DNA from 3 places in the Candidatus Acetatifactor stercoripullorum genome. Region 2 is predicted to be linked to each of the others. Evidence: predicted binding sites of a transcription regulator. Region 2 holds the regulator's gene; each other region holds the start of a gene.

Region 1 (5,591 bases), on a different contig from region 2:
TCTCCCTGTCATAGCAGTACACATTTCTCGTCACCGCCGCCATATAGGAATTGTTCCAAAAGCTCTTTTCATCCCCGTTTTCCCCAATGCTGTCACAGGCCATCAGCCCGAAGCCATCCTGGCCATTGGAAAAGGTCCAGCTTTCCACAAGCACATCGGCACAAAGGGTAAAGTTTTCCTGTTCAGGGTCAATCACCGTGTAATAAAAGGCAAGTCCGTCCGTGGAGGCGGGAACCAGCTTGCCCTTGCCCCCCAGACACCAAAGGGACAGATTTTCTTCCTCTATGCTGCCGCTGTACCCGTTATGCCTTGTGTCCACACTGGTTCCGTAGGTCACAAAATTCCATTTTCGCTTTTGCTCTTCCATAGGACCTTCCTCTCTGCCCCCAAAGAATGCGCAGTCATCGATTCTCAATCATCGATCTCAGTCGTTATATCTGAAATAGTCAAAATCCGCCGGCTTTCTGCTGCCGCAGCCGCCGTTGTTTGCGTAAATTCCAACCAGGGTTCCGGTATGGCGCTTAGGGTCGTCCGGCACTCCCTCGTCGCACAGGTAAATGCAGTTTTCCAGCATTCCTACCTGCATCCATTCCTTTCCGTCATAGCTGTAGTAGAAGGTTCTGGTAAGCTTTTCCACCACTACCTTTAAGAACACCGGGCCCTCCTGCACATCCTCGATCTCAGCCACAAGCTCTTCCCCGTGATTTCGGTTGATCACAAGCTGTATCTTTCGTCCCTCCTCATAGCAGACCGCACACCTTGCATAGGTAGCCGTGCTGTAATAGCAGGTCAGCCCCGCCTGCTCCCCGTTTTTATCGGGATAAAACTCCACCTTGGTTTCCGCCTCATAGGAAAGCTCCTGCTCTCTGCGCAGCAGCGTGTTTTTCGCCCGGATTTCGTTGAGCTGTCCGTCCCTGGTCCAAATCCGAAACCATCCCGGCCTCTCTGTCAAAGACCATGAGCCGTTGTCAGGGTTTCTCACAAATTCCCATTCCAGATTCAGCTTTGTATCGTTAAAGTCATCAAACAGATTTCTCTCAAACACACACTCCGGCAGATCCGGCGCCTCCTGCTCTGTGCTGGGGCCTTTCCCCTCATTTATGGTAAACCATCCATCTTTCGTCCACTGTACCGGATCCATTGCAGACTCTCTTCCCACAGTGGTATAGTTGCCTGAGTTTGGCCGCCCGCAAAGATAATAGCACCACCATTTCCCGTTTTGATCCTGGACAAGCTTGCCGTGTCCCGCCCTTTGTATGGGCGCCTTAGGGTCCTTCTGGCGCATCACAGGATTATACGGGGAGCATTCATAGGAGCCGAACAGTTCTCTGCTTCTTCCCACATTGATGCCATGGCCATAGCCTGTGCCTCCTTCCGCAACAATGGCGTAATACCAGCCATCCTTTTTCATAATATGGGGGCCTTCCGAGCAGCGCTCCCCTGTGCCCTCCCATGCAGTACGGGCCGGTCCCGTCACCTTAAGGCCATCCTCACTTAAAGGCACCGCCTGGGCTGCTTTGGCTATGATCATATATTTGCTGCCGTCATCGTCCACAAACAAAGAAGGATCAATATCATCCACCTCAAGACAAACCGGCTTGCTGTAAGGCCCTTCCGGTCTGTCAGACACCATCACCAGCTGTCTGCGCATTACATTATTCTCTCTTTTTCCGTCCGCATTGAGACGCAGCGTGGCGTAAATATAAAATTTCCCGTCCACATATTCTATATCAGGCGCCCAAATTCCATGGGAATCCTTAATATCGCTGATATCCAGCCATTCCGGATTGGTTATGGCATGGCCGATAATATGCCAGTGCACCATATCTCTGGAATGAGAGATGGGAATTGCGGGAAAATACTGAAAGCTGGAGTTTACCATGTAATAATCATCGCCCACCCTGATTACGGAAGGGTCTGGGAAAAAGCCCCTCTGCACCGGATTGTGATACCTTCTTTTTTCGCTCATTTCAACCTCTTTCCTGCACCATTTTTCGATGCCGCATATTTCAGTTTTATTTTAGCTCCACATCTTTGTCCTGTCGTGTCAAAACGGCGCATCTTTATGCCAATTATTGTCCCCATTTTCCGCAAGCAAAAAAGCGTGCCCCACGGGGAGCTTTCTCCCCATGCAGCACGCTCTTGGCGCATCGCGCTATTTTTTGAGGAAACGGCTTACATCATGCCGCCCATTCCGCCTGCCCCGGCGGGCATTGCGGGAGTTTCCTCCTTGATATTTGCTACAACGCTCTCTGTGGTCAGCAGTGTGCTCGCAACACTGGTTGCATTCTGCAGTGCACTTCTGGTAACCTTTGCGGGATCCAGAATACCTGCCTTCACCATATCCACATACTCTTCCTTCAGGGCGTCAAATCCTACGCCTGCCTCGGACTCCTTTACTCTGTTGATAATCACGCTGCCTTCCAGGCCTGCGTTTGCTACGATATGATACAGAGGTGCCTCCAGGGCCTTCAGCACAATACCTGCGCCTGTCTTTTCGTCACCTTCCAGGGTAGCCGCAAGCTTCTCAACCTCTTTGGAAGCGTGAATATATGCAGAACCGCCGCCGCAGATAATACCTTCCTCCACTGCTGCTCTGGTTGCTGCCAGGGCATCCTCCAGACGAAGCTTTGCCTCCTTCATCTCGGTTTCCGTAGCCGCGCCCACACGAATCACTGCAACGCCGCCTGCCAGCTTCGCCAGTCTCTCCTGAAGCTTTTCTCTATCAAAGTCAGAGGTAGTCTCCTCGATCTGATTCTTAATCTGTGCAATTCTTGACTGAATGGCAGATTTTTCACCCTCGCCGTCTACGATCACAGTATTTTCCTTCTGAACCTTTACGGATTTTGCACGGCCCAGCATATCCATGGTGGTGTCCTTCAGCTCATAACCAAGCTCGGAGCTGATCACCTTGCCGCCAGTCAAAATTGCGATATCCTCAAGCATTGCCTTTCTTCTGTCGCCATAACCAGGCGCCTTAACTGCAACTACATTGAAGGTTCCGCGCAGCTTGTTGACGATCAGTGTGGTCAGTGCCTCGCCCTCTACATCCTCTGCAATGATAAGCAGCTTCGCGCCAGACTGCACGATCTGCTCAAGCAGAGGCAGAATCTCCTGAATATTGGAAATCTTCTTATCGGTGATGAGGATATAAGGATTATCTAAAACAGCCTCCATCTTATCCATATCCGTAGCCATGTATGCGGAAATATAGCCTCTGTCAAACTGCATGCCTTCCACCAGATCCAGCTCGGTCTGCATGGTCTTGGACTCCTCGATGGTGATTACGCCGTCTCCGCTTACCTTCTCCATTGCGTCAGCCACCAGCTGTCCTACCTCGTCGTCTCCTGCAGAGATTGCAGCTACTCTTGCAATGTGATTCTTGCCGTCCACCTTCTGGCTCATCTTGGCAATGGCCTCAACCGCGCATTCGGTAGCCTTCTTCATACCTTTTCTTAAGATAATGGGATTTGCGCCTGCAGCCAGATTCTTCATGCCTGCGTTTACCATAGCCTGTGCCAGAACCGTTGCCGTTGTGGTACCGTCTCCTGCCACATCATTGGTCTTGGTGGCAACCTCTTTTACAAGCTGCGCTCCCATATTCTCAAATGCGTCAGAAAGCTCGATCTCCTTTGCGATGGTAACACCGTCATTGGTAATCAGGGGTGAGCCGAAGGATTTGTCCAAAACTACATTTCTTCCCTTAGGTCCAAGAGTCACCCTTACAGTGTCAGCCAGCTGGTTTACGCCGGACTCCAATGCCTTACGTGCTTCCGCACCGTATTTTATTTCCTTTGCCATTTCAATACGCCTCCATGTTTTTATTCTTTATTTTCAAGTGCCCGTCATACCGCCTGCGGCACCGCAGGCTTTCGTCAATTTTGGTCAATTATTTACGATTGCCAGAATATCACTTTGTCTGACGATAATATATTCTTCTTCGCCAAGCTTAACTTCATTTCCTGCATATTTGGAATAAATGACCTGATCGCCTGTCTTTACTTCCATTTTTACTTCCTTGCCGTCTACAACGCCGCCGGGACCTACTGCAATCACCTCAGCCTGCTGGGGTTTTTCCTTGCTCTGTCCGGGAAGCACAATGCCGGACTGGGTCATCTCCTCTGCTTCTAATTGTTTTAATACCACTCTGTCACCTAAAGGTACTAGCTTCATTATAATTGCCTCCTTTTGATACTGCCATTTTCATTTGTTAGCACTCATTAGTTTTGAGTGCTAATCACTAAACCATATATTAATTTTATATGTATGTCTTTGCAAACGTATTCTGACCGATTGTAAATCATTTATCTCTTTTTTTCTTTATTATACTCTCTTATTCTTTTGTTTTCTTATTTTGTCCCTGTAAATCAGATTTAATACTTTTTTTCTTTTTTGTTTCTACTCTTTTTAGCCAAAAGGCCGCCCGCAGTTTCCCGCGGACGGCATTCTCTTTCAAAATCAGCACTTAATTTCCAGATATCCCAGCAGCTTGCTCATATCGTATTCCTCAAGCACTCCCAGATTAGAATCATAATATTTGCCATCGTAGTGTACCAGGTAATGGCAGAAGCGTCCCATTTTTTCCATCATAATGCAGCACTTAGGCAGCACTGCATCCTTGCCCTCGGTGTACACAATGATGTCATTGTGATCAATTCCATAATAATTCAGTGCAGAAATCACGCGGCCCATGGTTGCCTGCCACTCTCTGCAGTCCATTACACTGATTACCTCGGCTATGGTAACGCCAGCCAGCATGGCTACGCAGGCCTGACCGCAAAGACCGTCCTCAGGCTGGATGATCACCTGCATGCTGTCAATCTTGCGTATGGGATGGTCAAAGCTGTAGGGACTGTTCTGATCCATGCGGATCAGGGAGCCGTTTACATGAAGCAGTATTTTGTGGGGCACGCCCAGCTCCACGCTTACCGCATCCTCATCCTCTATGTGAATCTCATAATTACCCTTTTCCTTGGGAAGCAGTTCGCAGTCAATGATTTTATTGTCCAGAACCACATCTCCCTTGATCACGTCCCGCTGCTTGCATACCTCCCACACATTAAAGGGAATCTGAATCATATATCCCTTTTCTTTTTTTTCAATTTTAGATTCAAAAAAATATCTCATGCTGCCTCCAATCCGATGCCTGTGCATCCATTACCTTCCCGTGCCATCTTGCACACGCCTTGTTTTTCCATTGTAGCAAATTCTACAATCCTTGAAAACCTCTTTTGTACAAGTACTGAAAAAAAAACATACCGTCAAAAAAGTATCAATATCCGCAATTACTTACTTATTCTCTTCGCCTTGGAGGGAGAGATGCCGTAACGCTTTTTAAACAGCTTGCTGAAGTGGTAAGCGTCCTCATAGCCCACGGAAGCGGCCACCTCCTGAATGCTGGCGCTTTCTCCCGCCTCCAGAAGCTCCCTTGCCTTTTCCAGCCGGATATTGATCAAATGGCGGATGGGGGTGTCCCCTGTCTCGCTTTTAAAAATCTTGGAAATATAAAAGGGACTTAAATACATATTTTCCGCAATGTGATCCAGGGAAATTTTTTCATTGTAGTGATCATCAAAATAATTGATGATCTG
Region 2 (5,591 bases):
GGGATGCCGTCCAGACGGAACTGTCCCAGGGACTTATTATCCCTTGCAAACTGTCTCTCACCCTGGACTACATTGATATCCACTGCTGTCTGATTATCTGCCGCCGTGGAGAAAATCTGGCTCTTCTTGGTGGGGATCGTTGTATTTCTCTCGATCAGCCTGGTTGCCACGCCGCCCATGGTCTCGATGGACAGGGACAAAGGAGTAACATCCAAAAGCAGAATATCGCCTGCGCCTGCATCGCCTGCCAGCTTGCCGCCCTGGATGGATGCGCCGATTGCCACGCACTCGTCAGGATTCAAGGACTTGCTGGGTTCTTTGCCGGTCAGCTGTCTTACCTTATCCTGCACTGCAGGGATACGTGTGGAGCCGCCCACCAAAAGCACCTGGCCCAGGTCTGCGTTGGTTAAGCCCGCATCCTTCATAGCATTCTGCACAGGAACCGCCGTCTTATCAACCAGATCTCTGGTCAGCTCATCAAACTGTGCACGGCTCAAATTCATGTCAAAGTGCTTGGGTCCCTCAGCGGTAGCCGTGATGAAGGGCAGGTTAATGTTTGTGGTCATTGCACTGGAAAGCTCTTTCTTCGCCTTTTCGGCAGCTTCCTTCAGTCTCTGCATTGCCATCTTATCGCCGGACAGGTCTACACCCTCAGCCTTCTTAAATTCGGAAATCATCCACTGGATGATCTTGTTGTCAAAATCATCGCCGCCCAGATGGGTATCACCATTGGTAGCCAAAACCTCAATGACGCCGTCGCCGATCTCGATAATGGATACATCAAAGGTACCGCCGCCCAGGTCGTATACCATGATCTTTTGTTCCTTCTCATTGTCCAGGCCGTAAGCCAAGGCAGCTGCCGTAGGCTCGTTGATAATACGCTTTACGTCCAGGCCTGCAATCTTTCCTGCATCCTTGGTAGCCTGACGCTGTGCGTCATTGAAATATGCGGGAACGGTAATAACAGCTTCTGTTACCTTCTCGCCCAGATAGCTCTCAGCATCCGCCTTCAGCTTTTGAAGAATCATTGCGGAAATCTGCTGAGGAGAATATTTCTTACCGTCAATGGTGCGCCCATTGTCAGTACCCATATCTCTCTTGATGGAAGAAATAGTCTTTTCCGCATTGGTCACGGCCTGACGCTTTGCAGGCTCACCTACCAGTCTCTCTCCTGTCTTGGTAAACGCCACTACGGACGGTGTGGTTCTTGCGCCCTCTGCGTTTGCGATAACGGTGGGTTTTCCACCTTCCATAACAGCCACACAGCTGTTGGTCGTTCCTAAGTCAATACCAATAATCTTGCTCATATCTAAGCCCTCCTGCTTATTCTAAATCTAAAATTATATTATTCTACAACTGCAACCATACTATGTCTAACCACCGTATCCCGGTAGGTATAACCCTTTTGAAGCTCCTGTGCGATCACACCGGATTCATACTCCTCACTCTCCACCTGCATCACGGCATTGTGCAGATTGGGGTCAAACTCACACCCCACCGCCTCAATGGGCTTAACGCCCAGATTGTCAAGCTCTGTGAGCAGCTGCTTGTAAACACGGTTCATGCCGTCCACAAAGGGGTCCTCCCTTTTTTCCTCCGGCACCGTCGCCAGGCCTCTCTCAAAATTATCCACAACTGGAAGAATCTTCTCGATGACGCTTTTTGCTCCTGTTTCAAACATAGCCTGCTTCTCTCTTTCGGTCCTCTTGCGGAAATTTTCAAACTCCGCCATCTGACGTTTGACCCGGTCCTCCAGCTGATCTATCTTTTCCTTGTAGGCGTCCGCTTTTTTCTCCTGCTTTGCCTGTTTTTTGGCAGCCTTCTTCTCCGCCCAGGTCATGGAGCCGTCTCCGGCCCGCGAAGCGGTATCCTCTGCCTCCTCTTCCCGATCCGTCTCCTCCTCATCCGGATTGGACTCATGGGAATCATCATCCAGGGAATTTCCTCCCCCGGAATTATCATTCTGAGGAGAATCGTCCTGCACACCATCTGCCGGGTTTGGTTCCCCGCAGACATCTTCAGGCTCTTTTTCCTCCTCCAGCCTTTCCTTTTCCTGCTCTGCCATTTCTACCTATCCTTTCTGCGCTTTATCCCGCATTTTCTCTACTTTTTATATAAGTCATCCAACTGGCTCTGTATGGTTCTGAGTGTGCGGATCACCTTATCGTAATCCATCCGCTTGGGACCTATGATTCCTATGGTTCCCCGCATTCCCTCTCCTATTTCATAGGTTGCGGTGACCACGCTGCAGTCCTTCATGCTCTTTACCGGTGTCTCGTTTCCGATATACACCTGAATGCCTGTGTTTTCCTCATCCGCCAGGGTATCCATAACCAAATTCCCCAGCTGCTTTTTTTCCTCAAAGGTATTAATCAGCTCACTGGCTCTCTCCTGATCAGCCAGCTCCGGGTAACGGAAAATATTATTGGTACCGCTTGTGTAAATCTCCAGGTCTTCCTCCGCTCTGATGGCCTCGGCCACAGCGTCAATCACGCTGCTTACCAGAAAGCTGTGGATTCCCGCCTGCTGCTTCATGTCTGAAATCATTCCCAGATTGATTTCATCTATGGACAACCCATTCAGATGGGTGTTCAGCAAAATATTTAATTTCAGCAGCGTCTCATCGTCCAGCTCCTGATCCACGGAAAGAATATTGTTTTTTATCACATTTCCCTCCACCACGATCACCGCTAGAATATGAGCGGCATCCACCCGGGACAGCTGCACAAATTTCACCTTGTTGCGATGGGTGGAAGGGGCGGATATCATAGTTGCATACTGTGTGTTCTGGGCCAGAACCTTAGCCACCTGCTTAAGCAGGGTTTCCATTTTGTCCTGCCTTTCCACCAGCATATCCTTCATCTCCACCACCTCGCGCTCCTTCTCGGCCATCATGGTATCCACATAAAAACGGTAGCCTTTGTCGGAAGGTATCCTGCCCGCCGAAGTGTGCGGCTGGAGAATATATCCCATTTCCTCCAAATCCGCCATTTCGTTCCGGATGGTTGCGGAGCTTAGATTCAGGTCGGTGTCCTTTGAAATGGTTCTGCTGCCCACCGGTTCTCCTGTCTCAAGATAATTACGGATAATGGCCTGCAGGATTTTTGTCTTTCTCTCATCTAACTGCATTCCTATCCTCCTCGTCCGCTAAAACGGACATCCATTCATTATTTGAAAGGTGCTTTCAAACTTTTTACCAGTTGTTAGCACTCGACAAGGAGGAGTGCTAACATCCTCTTAACCTAAAATATCACTAAGACTATATGTTGTCAACAACTTTTAGCGAAAATAATTATAAAATAAATCTAAAGCATCAAAAAAGCACTGCCTTTCCCCTGCAGGAAAACCAATGCTTTTCTTCCTTTAAAATAAGTATGTAGATTAAATATAGAAGCTTCCCGTATGATCGCCGTTCATTACATAGTAAACCATGCTCTCCTCGGGCTTCACATAAAGCTCTACGCTGGTCAAATCCCCTGCCTTCTGCTTCAGGTCGTATTTCCATACGTCCTTGGCAATCTGGAGCAGATCCTCCTGGGAATAGGACTTACCCTCAAACTGCACATGAACTGCGCTCTTAAGCTCTGCCTTCTTTGCGGGCTCCTTCTTAGCTGCCGTCTTTCTTACTGCAGTCTTTTTTACCGCAGTCTTCTTCACAGGCTCCTTTTTCTCAGGCTCTGCCTTGGCTGCCTCCGTTTTTACTGCTTTCTTTACTGCTTCTGCCTTAACCGCTGTTGATGCTTCCGTCTTTTTTGTTTCTGCCTTAATCTCTTCCGTCTTCGCAGCTGCTTCCTTTGCCGCCGCAGGGGTTACTGTCTTCTTGGTCACTGCCATAGCGATATCTCCCTTCTTTCACAGATAGACAATTGTTTTCAGACTCCTCACAAGTTATTTCAACTTGCCGCAAGATAGGTTTTACTTGCTGTGATTAGTTTATTACTTTCACGAAAAATTGTCAACTGCCTGAATGCGGAAACTACGGTTTTCGGGGCTTTCATGTCTTTATTTCTTCAAAATAGCGCAAAATATCAGAAAATTGTCACTATTTGTCGACGGATTTTCCTTTACAATCCTGTAGCCGCGCAATATCATAGGTCTGTGAAGGGGAATTGTTTCAGACAGCGGCCAGCATGCTATGGCCGCTGTTTTTGCAGCTTCATTACCCATTATTCCTGCAGCCTTACGGCAAGCATTGACAAAATATGCCTCCCTATTATAAAATTTATGCAAATCATCAATTTAACAAGGATAGGGAGGAGAAAGTGATGGGAATCGCTTCATTGGTTTTAGGTATTCTGGCCGTTATAATCGGTCTTTTTTCAGCCGGTTCTCTTGGATGGCTGGGGGCCATCATGGCAATTATCGGCATTATTTTAGGCGCTCTTGGGAAAAAGGATCCTGCTGCCAGCGGTGTTGCCACTGCCGGCCTGGTTCTTTCCATTATCGGCCTGATCTTATGTCTGCTGCTTTACATTGCATGTATTGCCTGCATCGGCGGTCTGGCCGCTCTGTAAAACCGCATTCACACTATGCAGATCTATTTTCACCTGTTTGGACATTCCATTCCCGCCTATGGCCTTTTGATCGTCCTGGGCGTTATCACTGCAAATCTGCTTGGCGCAGTCATTATCCGCAGATACCGTCTGGACTTCAACGACTTTATCATATTGGAGGCCTACGCCTTTCTGGGCGGTTTTCTGGGCGCCAAGGTCTTGTACCTGGCAGTTTCCTTTCAGGACATAGACTGGTCTAGAATCCTTGAGCCCGCTTATTTTAACTCCCTGATGCAGGGAGGCTTTGTCTTTTATGGAGGGCTCATAGGCGGTATCGCTGCAGTGCTGTGCGCCTCCAGGCTTCACAAAATCCCCTGCAGCCCTTATCTTCGCCACTGCATTTTTCTCATCCCCCTGATTCACTGCTTTGGCAGAGTGGGCTGCTTTTTTGCCGGATGCTGCTACGGAATCCCCTGGGACGGCTTGTTTTGTGTTACCTTTCCCCAAGGCTCTCTGGCCCCGGCGGGAGTACCTCTTTTTCCAGTGCAGCTGGCGGAGGCCTTTTGTCTTTTGGCCCTCTCCCTCCTTCTGCGGTATCTGGATACTGTCCTGACACATTTTTACGCAGTGGAAACCTATTTGATTTCCTATGGAATCATACGTTTTGTACTGGAATTTTTCCGGGACGACTCCGCCCGGGGAAAGCTGCTTTTCTTGTCCACCTCCCAGTGGATCAGCCTTCTCTTAACCGGCTGCTGCCTGTACCTGCTTAAGCGCCGCGCAGGCCAAAGTAAAGCAGCACCAAAACCCCCAGCACAATCCGGTACCAGCCAAACACCTTGAAATCATGCCTCTTAATATACCCCATCAGGAATTTAAGCACCGCCAGGGATACCACAAAGGCGGTAAGACACCCAGCAAGCAAAAGTAAAAGCTCCAAGGAGGTAAATGCAAACCCGAATTTTACCACCTTTAAAAGACTGGCCCCAAACATCACAGGGATAGCCAGAAAAAAGGTGTATTCCGCAGCCACGGTTCTGGACACGCCGATCAAAAGGGCGCCCACAATGGTTGCGCCGGAGCGTGAGGTTCCGGGAA
Region 3 (5,591 bases), on a different contig from region 2:
TTTCCTTATCCCCCGATGTGGGCGGCAATCTGCCGGAAATACTGGGATATGAGGAAACCCTCAGTCTGATTCAGGAGTCTGACGGCATTTATCTTGCCTTTGGAGCAGACCCCAATGTGTACGGTGTAGATAAGGAAAAGGAAATCCGGGAAATCAGGAGAAAAGCCATTGGCGCCAATCTCAAGCTGATTGAATGTCCCATACGCCATCTGGGAACGGAAGAGGGGTACAAAATATACCAAAAGCTTGAAAGACATCTGGAAAGCCAGGGAGTTGATATGCGCTTTGAGACCATGGTGGAACAGATTCTGATAGAAGGCCAGAGAGCGGCGGGAGTGCGCACCCAGAAAGGAGAAATCTTTTATGGGGATGAAATTGTGGCGGCAGTGGGCAGAGAGGGAGCCGACTGGTTTAAGGAGAAGTGTAAGGAGCTGGATATTGAGACGACTCCCGGCACTGTGGATATCGGCGTCCGGGTGGAGGTACGGGATGAAGTGATGCAGTTTTTAAACGAAAATCTGTATGAGGCAAAGCTGGTTTATTATACGCCCACCTTTGACGATAAGGTGAGAACCTTCTGCACAAACCCCTCAGGGGAAGTGGCTGCGGAGTACTATGAGGGAGGACTTGCGGTGGTAAACGGCCACGCTTACAAATCCCAAGAGTATAAGACTCATAATACCAATTTTGCGCTGCTGGTGTCCAAGAATTTCACAAAACCCTTTAAGACGCCCATTGAGTATGGCAAGCATATTGCCCAGCTCTCCAATATGCTTTGCGGGGGCAGCATATTGGTGCAGACCTATGGTGATTTTAAGCGTGGCAGGCGGACAACAGACGAGAGGCTGTGCCGGAATAACCTGATTCCCACCTTAAAGGATGCGGTTCCAGGAGATTTGTCCCTGGTATTTCCCCACCGTATCATGGTGGATATTGCGGAGATGATAGAGGCGCTGGATAAGGTCACCCCGGGGATTGCCAGCGATGAGACTCTGCTGTATGGAGTGGAGGTAAAATTTTATTCCAATAAGGTGGTAATCAACCAGGATTTTGAGACCAGCGTGAAGGGGCTTCGGGCCATTGGAGACGGCGCGGGGGTTACCAGAGGCCTGCAGCAGGCATCTGCCAACGGCATCAGCGTGGCAAGAAGCATCCTGAAACGCCAGGAAGCACAAAACAGGAAGCAGTGAGAAAAGTATGAAGCACAGAAAGAAAATCATGGCGGGCATTTTGGCGGCAGCTGTTTTAGCTGCAGCCCTGACGGCCTGCAATACGGGGGAGGGCGGCACAAAAGTAGTATTTACCACAGGATTTGGAAGGGACGAGGTTTTCCGCATTGGGGGGGAATCCTGCTCAAAGGCGGAGCTTATGGTATATCTTGCCAATACCCAGAACCAATATGAAGAGGTGTATGGATCACAGGTGTGGGAGATTGAGCGGGACGGCGTTACTTTGGAAGAAAATGTGAAGGAGACGGTGCTCGCCAAGCTGGCGCAGATCAAGACTATGTGTCTTTTGGCCGCTGAGAAAGGCGTGGAGCTTGACCAGGGAGAGGAGGAGAAGATCGTCCAGGCGGCGGAGAAGTATTTTGGTTCCTTGAGTGAGACGGAACAAAGGGCCCTGGAAGTGGATCTGGAGACCATAGAAAACCTCTACAGAGAATATGCGCTGGCACAAAAGGTATATCAGGAAATTATCCGTGACATCAATCCGGAGATCAGCGACGACGAGGCCAGAACCATCACGGTACAGCATATTTTGATCCGAACCAGCAAAACAGACAGCCAGGGGAACACGGCAGCCTATTCTCAGGAGGAAAAGCAGGCGGCCTACGAAGAGATTTCGCAGATACGCCAAATGGCTCTTGCGGAGGGACAGGATTTCGCGGAGCTGGCATCCCGGTACAGCCAGGATAGCACCATCACTTATTCCTTCGGAAAGGGAGAGATGGAGGAAGCCTTTGAAACGGCCGCCTTTGGTCTTGAGACAGGGGAGATCAGCCAGATCGTGGAAAGCAGCAGCGGCTATCATATTATTAAATGTCTGAGCACCTTCGACAGGGAGGAAACGGACGCCAATAAGCTTAAAATTGTGGAGGAGCGGCGAAGGGAGGCCTTTGGGCAGGAGTATGATGCCTTTGTGGAAACTCTGGCCAGAAGTCTGAACGAAAAGCTGTGGGATGAGATTACTCTGATTCATGACGAGGAGGTTATTACTTCGGATTTTTTTGAGGTTTACGCCGAATATTTTCCGGAATAGCCCCTTCAGGCAGATATTTAGAAAAATTTTATATTTCCGCAAAGTCCCGGATTTAAGGGATTTTTTTGAAATTATTAGCACTCGTTTTAAATGAGTGCTAATTTTTTCTTGACTTTTGTTTCGTGCAGAATTAAACTTACATTTAGTAAGAGAAAAGGATGTGGTGACAATGTCAGTAAAGAGTGGAAATTTATCAATTAACAGCGAGAATATTTTTCCTATTATTAAAAAATGGCTGTACTCGGACCATGATATTTTTTACAGAGAGCTGATCTCTAACGGCTGCGATGCTGTGGTGAAGCTCAAAAAGCTGGAAATGATGGGGGAGTGTTCTCTGCCGGAGGATTATAAGGCCAGAATTGACGTGGTTGTGGACCCTGAGAAAAAGACCATCACCGTTTCAGATAACGGACTGGGCATGACCGCCGAAGAGGTGGAGGAGTATATCAACCAGATTGCCTTTTCCGGCGCTACGGATTTCATTGAAAAATATAAAGATAAGAGCAATGCGGACCAGATCATCGGACATTTCGGCCTGGGATTCTATTCTGCCTTTATGGTGGCGGACGAGGTGCATATTGACTCTCTCTCCTACAAGGAGGGGGCAAAGCCTGTGCACTGGGAGTGCGACGGAGGCACGGAATTTTCAATGACGGAGGGCGAGGACGCGGGAAGGACAACCCCCGGCACTACGATCACCCTGTTTGTCAACGAGGACTGTCTTGAGTTTTGTAATGAATACAAGGCCCGGGAGGTAGTGAAGAAATACTGCTCCTTTATGCCGACGGAAATTTATTTGTCCAAGGCGGATACCAAGGAGACCCAGATCATCCGGGAGGATGAGAAGCTTGCGGATGATGTGGTGCTTGAGGTGATCGAGCCGGAAAAGAAGGAATCCGCAAAGGAGGAGAAGGATTCACAGGAAGCAGAGGATGCCAAGAAAGAGGATGGGGCAGAGGAAGAAAAGCCCGAGCCCAGAAAGCTGAAGATTAAAAAGCGTCCCGAGCTGATGAATGAGACAACACCGCTGTGGACCAAGCACCCCAACGACTGTACCAGAGAGGAATATCTGGAATTTTACAGGAAGGTATTCCAGGATTATAAGGAGCCTCTTTTCTGGATACATCTGAATATGGACTATCCTTTTAACCTGAAGGGTATTTTATACTTCCCCAAAATCAATATGGAGTATGAGTCCATAGAGGGAACCATTAAGCTGTACAACAATCAGGTGTTTATTGCAGATAACATCAAGGAAGTAATTCCCGAATTCTTACTGCTTTTAAAGGGTGTGATCGACTGTCCTGACCTGCCCCTGAACGTATCCAGAAGCGCGCTGCAAAATGACGGCTTTGTGAAGAAAATTTCCGAATATATCACCAAGAAGGTGGCAGACAAGCTGGCTGGCATGTGTAAGACCGAGAAAGAGGAGTATGACAAATACTGGGACGACATCAGCCCCTTTATCAAGTTTGGCTGCCTGAAAGATGATAAGTTCTGCGAAAGAATGAACGATTACATTCTCTTTAAGAACCTTGAGGGAAAATATCTGACACTGCCGGAATGCCTGGAAACCAAGCCCTTAGACGAGGAGAACGACGAAGGGAAAGCCGCCCAGGGCGAGGAAGCTGAAGCCGCAAAGGAAGCGGGAAGCGCCGTGGACGAAAACGGTCAGAAGGTAGAGGCCGAGATCGTGGAGGAGGAAAAGACCTCTGCAGGCCAGGAAGAAGCAGCGAAAGAAGAGGAGACCTCCAAGGAAAAGATTATCTATTATGTAACTGATGAACAGCAGCAGAGCCAGTATATCAATATGTTCAAGGCTGCAAAAATGGATGCCGTGATTTTGACCCACAATATTGACCAGCCCTTTATCTCTCAGCTGGAGGCCAAGAATGAGGGCATCAGATTCCGCCGTATTGATGCGGATGTAAGCGACACCATGAAGGCAAAAACCTCCAAGAAGGCTGAAAAGGAGCTGGAGGAGCAGGCCAAGACGCTGGGCGAGCTGATGAAGAAGGCGCTCAAAAACGACAAGCTGGTGGTTAAGGTAGAGAAGCTTAAGGACAAAAAGGTTTCCTCTCTGCTCACCTTGTCGGAGGAAAGCAGACGGATGCAGGATATGATGAAGATGTATTCCATGCCCGGCATGGATATGGGGGCCTTTGGCACAGAGGGAGAGACCTTGATCTTAAATGCAAATCATCCGCTGGTGAAATATGTGACGGAGCATCAGGATGGAGAGAATGTGGAAATGATCTGCGAACAGCTCTATGATCTGGCAAAGCTCCAGCAGTCACCCTTAAAGCCCGAGGAGATGACGAGATTTGTTGCGCGCAGCAATGAGATCATGATGCTGCTGGCAAAATAAAGAAGACAGATGTTTGAATATATTTAACAATTTGGAGCCGTCTCAGGAAGCGCAGGCAAGGAGGCGGCTCCAAAATTTATGTATTGTAAAATATGCCTGAAAAAGTGCAGATTGTTCCAGCGTTTACATTTTAAGACCTGTTTTTGTTAAAATCAGAAAGATGAGACAGCGGAAACGGAGAGGTATAAAATGTATCTGTTTAAATATGGGAAACGTCTGCAGAATGTGATGATTTTGGCGGGGGCTGCAGTTGTGGTTTTGCTGGCCGTCTTTGCGGCAGCTCTTTTTGATACGAGGTTACAGGGCAATGACGCAGGCGCCGCAAAACGGCTGGAGAATGGATGGATTTATGAAAGCGAAGGGGAGTGGCGGCTGCTTCCCCAGCTGCCCTGTACGCTTGCCTGGGAGGGAGAAAGTCTGGTTTTGCGGCGGGAGCTTGCAAATGTGGATGTGCCTGAGGAATACTGCTTTGTATTCCAGACAAGGTATTCTTCTATCCGCGTCTGGGCCGGAGAACGGCTGATTTATGAGGCGGCCGGAGGAAAAGAGCATGCCCTTGGCAGTATGTGGCATTTTATCCCTGTGGCGGATATGCAGGGAGAAAAGCAGATAACAGTGGAATTTCGAAGATACGCAACGGAGCGGGAATGGGAGCTGAAAAGCGTAATGCTCGATCATCCGGCTGCCGCATTGTATGAGATTCTTCTAAGCTATATGCCCCAGATTCTGTTTGGGATGTTTTGCTTCATGCTTGCGGGCCTGCTGCTGGTCTTTTCTCTGATTACGGCGTATAGAAAAAGAAGCATGGCCGTGCCGCAGATATCTCTTGCCTTTTTTATGCTGCTGTCGGGACTTTGGATCCTTCTGGATACCAAGGTTACCACGCTGTGGGGCGGAAACTATGCAATATCCTATTTTCTGAGCTATGCGGCTTTTTATCTGATGTGCGTGCCCTTTTTGGTTT

Evidence for each region. The regulator HrcA, encoded in region 2, represses chaperone genes, less so after heat shock. The targets are predictions, from matches to a motif close to TGTTAGCACTCNNNNNNNNNGAGTGCTAACA.
Region 1: the regulator HrcA is predicted to act here: its motif matches at 4,209-4,239, upstream of SHK35_RS00475 (co-chaperone GroES).
Region 3: the regulator HrcA is predicted to act here: its motif matches at 2,332-2,362, upstream of htpG (molecular chaperone HtpG).

Annotation. Positions count from the first base shown of each region.
Region 1 covers NZ_CALWMU010000001.1:94,942-100,532, reverse strand. The annotation lists gene SHK35_RS00490 (right-handed parallel beta-helix repeat-containing protein) at 1-367, opposite strand, end outside; gene SHK35_RS00485 (glycoside hydrolase family 43 protein) at 425-1,969, opposite strand; gene groL (chaperonin GroEL) at 2,176-3,801, opposite strand; gene SHK35_RS00475 (co-chaperone GroES) at 3,886-4,173, opposite strand; gene SHK35_RS00470 (DUF1905 domain-containing protein) at 4,459-5,127, opposite strand; gene SHK35_RS00465 (AraC family transcriptional regulator) at 5,286-5,591, opposite strand, start outside.
Region 2 covers NZ_CALWMU010000015.1:29,115-34,705, forward strand. The annotation lists gene dnaK (molecular chaperone DnaK) at 1-1,307, opposite strand, end outside; gene grpE (nucleotide exchange factor GrpE) at 1,346-2,065, opposite strand; gene hrcA (heat-inducible transcriptional repressor HrcA) at 2,104-3,129, opposite strand; gene SHK35_RS06225 (DUF6465 family protein) at 3,382-3,834, opposite strand; gene SHK35_RS06230 (hypothetical protein) at 4,266-4,514, shown strand; gene SHK35_RS06235 (prolipoprotein diacylglyceryl transferase) at 4,530-5,336, shown strand; gene SHK35_RS06240 (undecaprenyl-diphosphate phosphatase) at 5,263-5,591, opposite strand, start outside.
Region 3 covers NZ_CALWMU010000041.1:10,524-16,114, forward strand. The annotation lists gene SHK35_RS11560 (FAD-dependent oxidoreductase) at 1-1,190, shown strand, start outside; gene SHK35_RS11565 (peptidylprolyl isomerase) at 1,198-2,259, shown strand; gene htpG (molecular chaperone HtpG) at 2,429-4,627, shown strand; gene SHK35_RS11575 (diguanylate cyclase domain-containing protein) at 4,817-5,591, shown strand, end outside.